Linked DNA regions of Rubrivirga marina. Each later gene encodes a partner of the first gene's protein in a complex. Links are inferred from orthologs where the notes say so. Each region holds a gene or a part of one and is shown in the gene's direction. Other genes may lie near its edges.

Region 1 (3,264 bases):
TCGTCCTCTCGGCCGACCGGCCGCCGAAGGACATCGTCGGGATCGAGGAGCGGCTCCTCTCGCGGTTCCAGTGGGGCCTCGCCGCCGACGTCCAGCCGCCCGACTTCGAGACGCGCGTGGCGATCCTCAACCGCCGCGCCAAGGACGACGGGACGAAGGTCAAGCCGGACGTGATCGAGTACATCGCGACGCACGTCAAGAGCAACATCCGTGAGCTGGAGGGGGCGCTCATCCGGCTCCAGGCCCACGCCGCGCTGACGAGCCGCGAGATCGACCAGGACCTCGCGCGGGAGGTGCTCAAGGACCTCATCAAGGAGTCCCGCCCGGTGCTCACGATCGAGGCCATCCAGTCGGTCGTCTGCGACTACCTCGGGATCCCCGAGGACCTCGTCCGGGCGCGGACGCGAAAGCGGGAGGTCGTGCAGGCCCGGCAGGTCGCCATGTACTTCTCGAAGGAGATCACGAACCACTCGCTCAAGACGATCGGGCTCCACTTCGGCGGGCGCGACCACTCGACGGTGATCCACGCCGTGCGGAGCGTCGAGGACCAGGTCGACACGGACCCGAGCTTCCGCGAGATGGTGGGCAACGTGCAGAAGAAGCTGGAGATGCACCAGCGGTAGGCGGCGGCATCGCCGGGACTGGGGCCACGGCGGGGCCGGCGATGGCCTCCTCAGGTGGGCCCGCCTCGGCGCCGTGCTCGCCAGAGGTCCTTCGGCGGCGCCGCTCCGGGGCTCCGCTCTGGACGACACGTGGAGAGGCCGAGGCGACACCGGGAGCCGTTGTCTCTGGCCTCCTCTGCCTCGGCGTCGAGGCGGGTGGAGTCGGCGATCGGAGTCCGTCGACGGCGGTCGCCGAGGCCTCCGGTTTTCATCCGCCAGCGGGACCGTGGGAGGGGGCCGGCGAGTACCTTCCTTGACCAGCAGATGCCTCAGGCCGATACCGCGGCCGCACCCCGCCGACACCATGAAGTTCACCGCCTCCAGCGCCGACCTCCAGCGGGCGCTCACGACCGTCAACGGGGCCGTCCCGTCCAAGAGCACGCTGCCCATCCTCGAGTGCGTCCTGTTCGAGCGCGAGGAGGACACGCTGAAGATCGCGGCGACGGACCTCGAGATCTCGATCGTCCAGCGGCTCAAGGTCTCGTTCGAGCAGAACGGGACGGACGCCAAGCAGCGGATCGCGGTCCCGGCCAAGCGGCTCCTCGACACGCTCCGCGCGCTCCCCGAGCTCTCGGTCACGGTCACGACCGACGCCGACTTCAACGTCGAGCTGACGACCGACCAGGGCCGCTACAAGATGGTCGGCTACGACGGCGGCGACTACCCGGCGCTCCCGGCCCTCGACGGCGCGCAGGCCATCACGGCCGCCGGGCCGCTCGTCAAGCGGGCCATCGAGAAGACGGGGTTCGCGGCCTCCAAGGACGCCCTCCGGCCGGCCATGATGGGCGTCCTGTTCCAGGTCCGCCCCGAGAAGTCGACGATCGTGGCGACCGACGGACACCGCCTCGTCAAGCTCGTCTCCGACGGGATCACGGCCGAGGAGCCGGTCGACGTGATCGTGCCCGAGAAGGCGCTCTCGCTCGCCGGCAAGGCCGCCGGCGACGGCGAGTGCACCATCCGCATCGCGAGCGGCTACGTCGGGTTCGACTTCGGGGACACGCAGGTGATCGGGCGGCTCATTGAGGAGCAGTACCCGAACTACGAGGCCGTCATCCCGGTCGAGAACGAGAAGCGGCTGACGGTCGGGCGCGACGCCATGCTGGCCGCCGTCCGCCGCGTGGCGCTCTACTCGTCGTCGATGACGCACCAGATCCGGCTCGCGCTCGAGAGCGACCAGCTGGCGATCTCGGCCGAGGACATCGAGCGGGCGAGCGAGGCCAAGGAGCGCGTCCTCTGCGACTACGACGCGGACCCGATGGAGATCGGGTTCAACTCGCAGTACCTCCAGGAGGTGCTGTCGAACGTGGACGGCGAGGACGTCGTCTTCGAGTTCTCGTCGCCCAACCGGGCCGGCGTCGTCTCGCCCGCCGAGGGCGCCGACGGCGAGGAGCTCCTGATGCTCATCATGCCGGTCATGCTCAACACGTACGCCTAGGGCGTCGGACGTAGAGCGTAGGATCTTGGACGCCCCGGTCGCGAGTCGGCCGGGGCGCTCTTTTGGGGTCGGCCCGCCTCGGTGATCTCCCGGGCCACCCCGCAGACCCGCCAAGGCGGAAGGGTCCGAATCAGCGGGTGCGGATTGCTCCCTCGATGGTGGTGAGTCCGCGTATCCTTTCGTTCCCCACCCCGCCCTCATGCGTCGCGCCCTCGCCCTGCTCGCCGTCCTCGTCTCGCTTCCGCTCGCCGCGCAGGAGGCCGGCGTCCCGTTCGCCGCAGCCTACGGGGCGCCGGGGGTCCCGGACTTCCCCCCGCTGGCGCGCGGGCTGACGAACCCGTCGATGGTCACGGTCCCCGTTCCAGACACGTCCCAAACGATCCAGATCGCGTGGGGCGAGCGCGAGGGCGAGAGGGTCGCCGTCGTGTTCCACCGGTGGTCCGACGGGGTGTCGTTCACCCCGTTCCCGGTGAACCCCGACGGCGTCGCCGCGCAGACCGTCGACCTGAAGCTGACGCCCGGGAGCGAGACCGCGACACCCCTCGAGGTCCGCGTGATTCCGGAGCATGGGCTCGCGCTGTACCGCTGGACGCTCTCCGAGGCGACGGCGGCCGGCGGCGTCCCGACCGCCGCGCCCAACCCGCTCGCCCTTGGGACGACGCCCGCCCTCACCGTCCGCCACCTCGACGGGACCGAGGCGCGCCTGGCCGACTACCGCGGGCAAGTCGTCGTGCTCAACTGGTGGTCCGTGACGTGCTCGCCGTGCGTGGCCGAGATGCCGGGCCTCAACCGGCTCGTCGAGGCGTACGGCGACCGCGCGACGTTCCTCGCCGTCTCGTGGGACACCGCCGAGGACGTCGACCGGCTCCTCGCGCGCTTCCCGTTCGACTACACCCAGACGCTCGGCGACGACACCGCCACAGCCCTCTTCGGCGAGGCGTTCCCTCGGCACGTCGTCCTCGACCGCGAGGGCCGGGTCGTCTTCGACACGTCGGGCGGGAGCGAGGGCACCGGCGACGAGCTGGCGCCCGAGATCGAGGCCGCGCTCGCCGGCTGACCCGGCCCGCCTCGGGGAGCCCGTGGGCCGACCGAGGCGGAGCTAGTCGCGGTCGCCGTAGAGCGTGCGCGTCCGGATCTTCTCGCACAGGTCGAGCGCGCGCCGGACGC
Region 2 (3,263 bases), 1.3 Mb from region 1 along the record:
GGCTCCTGGGCGTCGGCGATCCGGGCCGCCTCGCGGACCTGGTCGACCTCGCCGCCGAAGATCTGGATGCCGACCGGGCGCTCCTCCTCGTAGAACTCGAGCTTCTGGACGGATCCCTCGGCGCCGTACGTCAGCCCGCCGGACGAGATGAACTCGGTGTACAGCATGTCCGCCCCATACCGCTTGCAGATGATGCGGAAGGGGGGGTCCGAGACGTCCTCCATCGGGGCGAGGAGGAGCGGGCGGTCGCCGAGGTCGATCGTGCCGATGCGCATGGGGGCAACCTACGGGGGCCGCTCCGTCGCGGTTTGTCAGGATTCGCGGGTTTCGGCACGATGGCTGCGGACCCGACTTCCTTCCCGTCCCCCGACTCCGCCCGCCTCGGTGCTTCTGCGGCACGCCGCGCAACACTCGCAATCCCGGGGCCGTAGTGCGCCCGATTCCCTCCCGAACAACATGACGCTCGTCCTCGCTGCGACCCTCGCGGCCACCCTCGCGGGCCTCGCCAAGACGCTCTTGCTGGCCCTCATCGCGGTCCTCAACGCGGTCCTGGCGCTGCTCGCTGCCCTGGCGACGTGGAAGACCTACCTCGCCCTCGGCACGAAGGTCCTCCTCATCGCCCTGTTCTGCGTCCCCGTCGTGGGCCTGCTGGTCTTCCTCGTGTGGGGCCAGCGTGTCGTCCGCGACAATCAGCGCTAGGTCGGCGCCCCCTCGGCCCTCCTCGCTCTTCCCCCCGCCCCCATGGCCCGTCTCCGATCCATCCCCGTCCTCGCTCTCGGCGCCCTCGTGCTGCTGCTCACCGGGTGCGGCAGCGGCGACAACGCCCTCAACCTCCTGTTCAGCGGCTACGGCGGCGTCTGCTGGCTGATCCACGCGGTCCTGATCGTGGTCGCCTTCGTCAAGATCGCCAACAGCCGCGCCGACACGGGCTCGAAGCTGCTCTGGGCCGCCATCGTGTTCTTCTTCCCCCTCGTCGGCCTGATCGCCTGGTGGATCTGGGGCCCGAAGGAGTAGCCCTGCAAGACTGCACGCATGACCGCCGCGCTGGACTCGCTCCGGCGCGGCGGTCGTCGTTTCGCCTCGGCGCCAGGGCGGGCCGAGGCGGGGTGACACGACGCGGGCGGGGGCGTGCCCGAGCCTGGGAGCGCTCCACCCGGGCGTAGACTGCGGCGCCCCCCGGCCCGTGCCCCGCAAGATCCTCCACGTCGACATGGACGCGTTCTACGCGTCGGTCGAGCAGCGCGACGACCCCGCGCTGCGCGGGCGGCCCGTGGCCGTCGGCGGGACCGGTGGACGGGGCGTGGTGGCCGCCGCCAGCTATGAGGCCCGGCCGTTCGGCGTCCGCAGCGCCATGCCGATGGCGCACGCGCGGCGGCTGTGCCCCGACCTCGTGATGGTCCGCCCCCGGTTCGACGCGTATAAGGCCGTGAGCGAGGAGGTCCGGGCCGTGTTCGCGCGCTACACCGACCTCGTCGAGCCGCTTTCACTCGACGAGGCCTACCTCGACGTGAGCGACCCCCTGGAGGGGCCCGCCTCGGGGACGCTCATCGCCCAGGCCATCCGCGCCGAGATCCGCGAGACGACGGGGCTGCCGGCGAGCGCGGGCGTCTCGTTCGGGAAGTTCCTCGCCAAGACGGCCTCCGGGCTCGCCAAGCCCGACGGGCTCCGCGTGATCACGCCAGCGGACGCCCCGGCCGTGATCGCGGCGCTCGCCGTCGAGGACTTCCACGGCGTCGGCCCGGCGACGGCGCGGCGGCTCCGGGCGCTCGGCATCGAGACCGGCGCCGACCTCCGGGCGCGCTCCGAGGCCGAGCTCCGCGCGGCGCTCGGCAAGACGGGCGGCTGGCTGGCGCGCGTCGTCCGGTGCGAGGACGACCGGCCGGTCCGTCCCCATCGCGTGCGGAAGTCGGTCGGCGTCGAGCGGACGTTCCGGCGCGACGAGCGGGGGGCGGAGGCGCTCACGGCCCGCCTCGGTCCGGTCGCGGAGGAACTCGCGCGGCGGCTCGCGCGCCACGGACTGGCGGGCAAGACGGTCACGCTCAAGCTCAAGAGCGCGGCCTTCGAGATCACGCAGCGGAGCGCGACCCTCCTGGCGCCCGTCGCCACCGAGGCGGACCTCCTCGGCGTCGGCGTGGCGCTCCTCCACCGGCCCGCGCCGCCGGCCGTGCCGTGCCGTCTCATCGGCCTCACGGTCTCGGGGCTCGTGCCCGCCGAGGCCGGCCGCCAACTGGCGTTCCCGTTCGCCGTGCCGGACGTGGACGTCGGACCCTGGGCCGCAGACGCTCCGGACGTGGCGGCCTAGCCGCCCTCGTCGCGCGGCCCGGGCCCCGTGTGCTACAGCGGGATGTCGGCGCTGCGGCCGTACATCACGACGAGGCAGAGCGCCAGCAGGGCGCCGGTCGGCAGGAGCATCGTCCACTCGCCCCGCTCGCCGTGGACGATGGCCGCCGCGATCATGACGGAGCCGAGCCCGAGCGCGGCCCACGGCACGAGCGCGCCCCACCCGACGAGCGGGGCGACCACGAGGCCGAGCGCGCCGAGCACCTCGCTCAGCCCGATGGCCTTGATGGAGATCGGCCGGAACCCCTCGAGCGCGCCCATCCGGCCGAGCAGCGCCTCCTTCGGCTTGATCAGCTTGAACGTCCCGAGGCCGACGAAGACGGCGGCGAGGACGGCTTGCAGGATCCAGAGGACGACGGTCATGAGGGCACGGGGGGCGACCGGACGTTAACGCCGGGCGTGGCCCGTCGCGAACCTTTCGGCTGGGCCCGCAGTAAGGCGCGTCCTCTCACTCGCCCCATCCCACCATGATCGGAGGACTCATCTTTTGGCTCATCGTCGGTGCCGTCGCCGGTTTCCTGGCCGAGAAGATCATGAAAGCCGACATGGGCCTCGGCATGAACATCGTCGTCGGGATTGTCGGAGCGCTCATCGGCGGGCTGATCGTTGAGTACCTGACGCCGTTTGACGACGACGGGGGGCTGATCTGGAGCATCCTCGTAGCCACGCTCGGCGCTGTCGTCCTGCTCTGGATCGTAAACAAGTTCAAGGAGAAGTCGGCTGCCCGGTAGCCGTTCTCCCTTCCGCCTGCGGGCGGCCCGGCGCTGGTGTCTGGCCGCCCGCGCTCCGTATCCGCCTCGCCCCCCGTGCGCACGCTTCTCCTCTTCCCCCTCCTCGCGGCCCTCGCCCTCGCGGCCTGTGACGACGAGCCCGCCGACCCGGCAACGACGGTCGCGGTCCCCGAGGCCGACGTCGAGCGGTTC

Evidence for each region.
Region 2: the proteins of dnaN (region 1) and dinB are in contact, whole or in part, in a solved structure (PDB 1OK7), measured with the Escherichia coli proteins. The link is inferred for Rubrivirga marina from one-to-one orthologs.

The regions. Positions count from the first base shown.
Region 1 is NZ_MQWD01000001.1:442,492-445,755, forward strand. Bases 77-3,031 are described here. They hold dnaN (DNA polymerase III subunit beta), read left to right. Parts: upstream 77-966; coding sequence 967-2,097; downstream 2,098-3,031. Other genes in these bases: dnaA (chromosomal replication initiator protein DnaA), read left to right, coding at 77-623; BSZ37_RS01800 (TlpA family protein disulfide reductase), read left to right, coding at 2,297-3,031. In the rest of the region: more of dnaA, read left to right, coding at 1-76; more of BSZ37_RS01800, read left to right, coding at 3,032-3,154; BSZ37_RS01805 (YdeI/OmpD-associated family protein), read right to left, coding at 3,197-3,264. UniProt on the Escherichia coli protein: Confers DNA tethering and processivity to DNA polymerases and other proteins. Acts as a clamp, forming a ring around DNA (a reaction catalyzed by the clamp-loading complex) which diffuses in an ATP-independent manner freely and bidirectionally along dsDNA.
Region 2 is NZ_MQWD01000001.1:1,706,413-1,709,675, forward strand. What follows is about bases 289-3,242. They hold dinB (DNA polymerase IV), read left to right. Parts: upstream 289-1,183; coding sequence 1,184-2,302; downstream 2,303-3,242. Other genes in these bases: BSZ37_RS07090 (hypothetical protein), read left to right, coding at 457-699; BSZ37_RS07095 (PLD nuclease N-terminal domain-containing protein), read left to right, coding at 742-1,014; BSZ37_RS07105 (DoxX family protein), read right to left, coding at 2,335-2,703; BSZ37_RS07110 (GlsB/YeaQ/YmgE family stress response membrane protein), read left to right, coding at 2,808-3,071; BSZ37_RS07115 (hypothetical protein), read left to right, coding at 3,147-3,242. Also shown: tRNA dihydrouridine synthase DusB, read right to left, coding at 1-275; more of BSZ37_RS07115, read left to right, coding at 3,243-3,263. UniProt on the Escherichia coli protein: Poorly processive, error-prone DNA polymerase involved in translesion repair and untargeted mutagenesis. Copies undamaged DNA at stalled replication forks, which arise in vivo from mismatched or misaligned primer ends.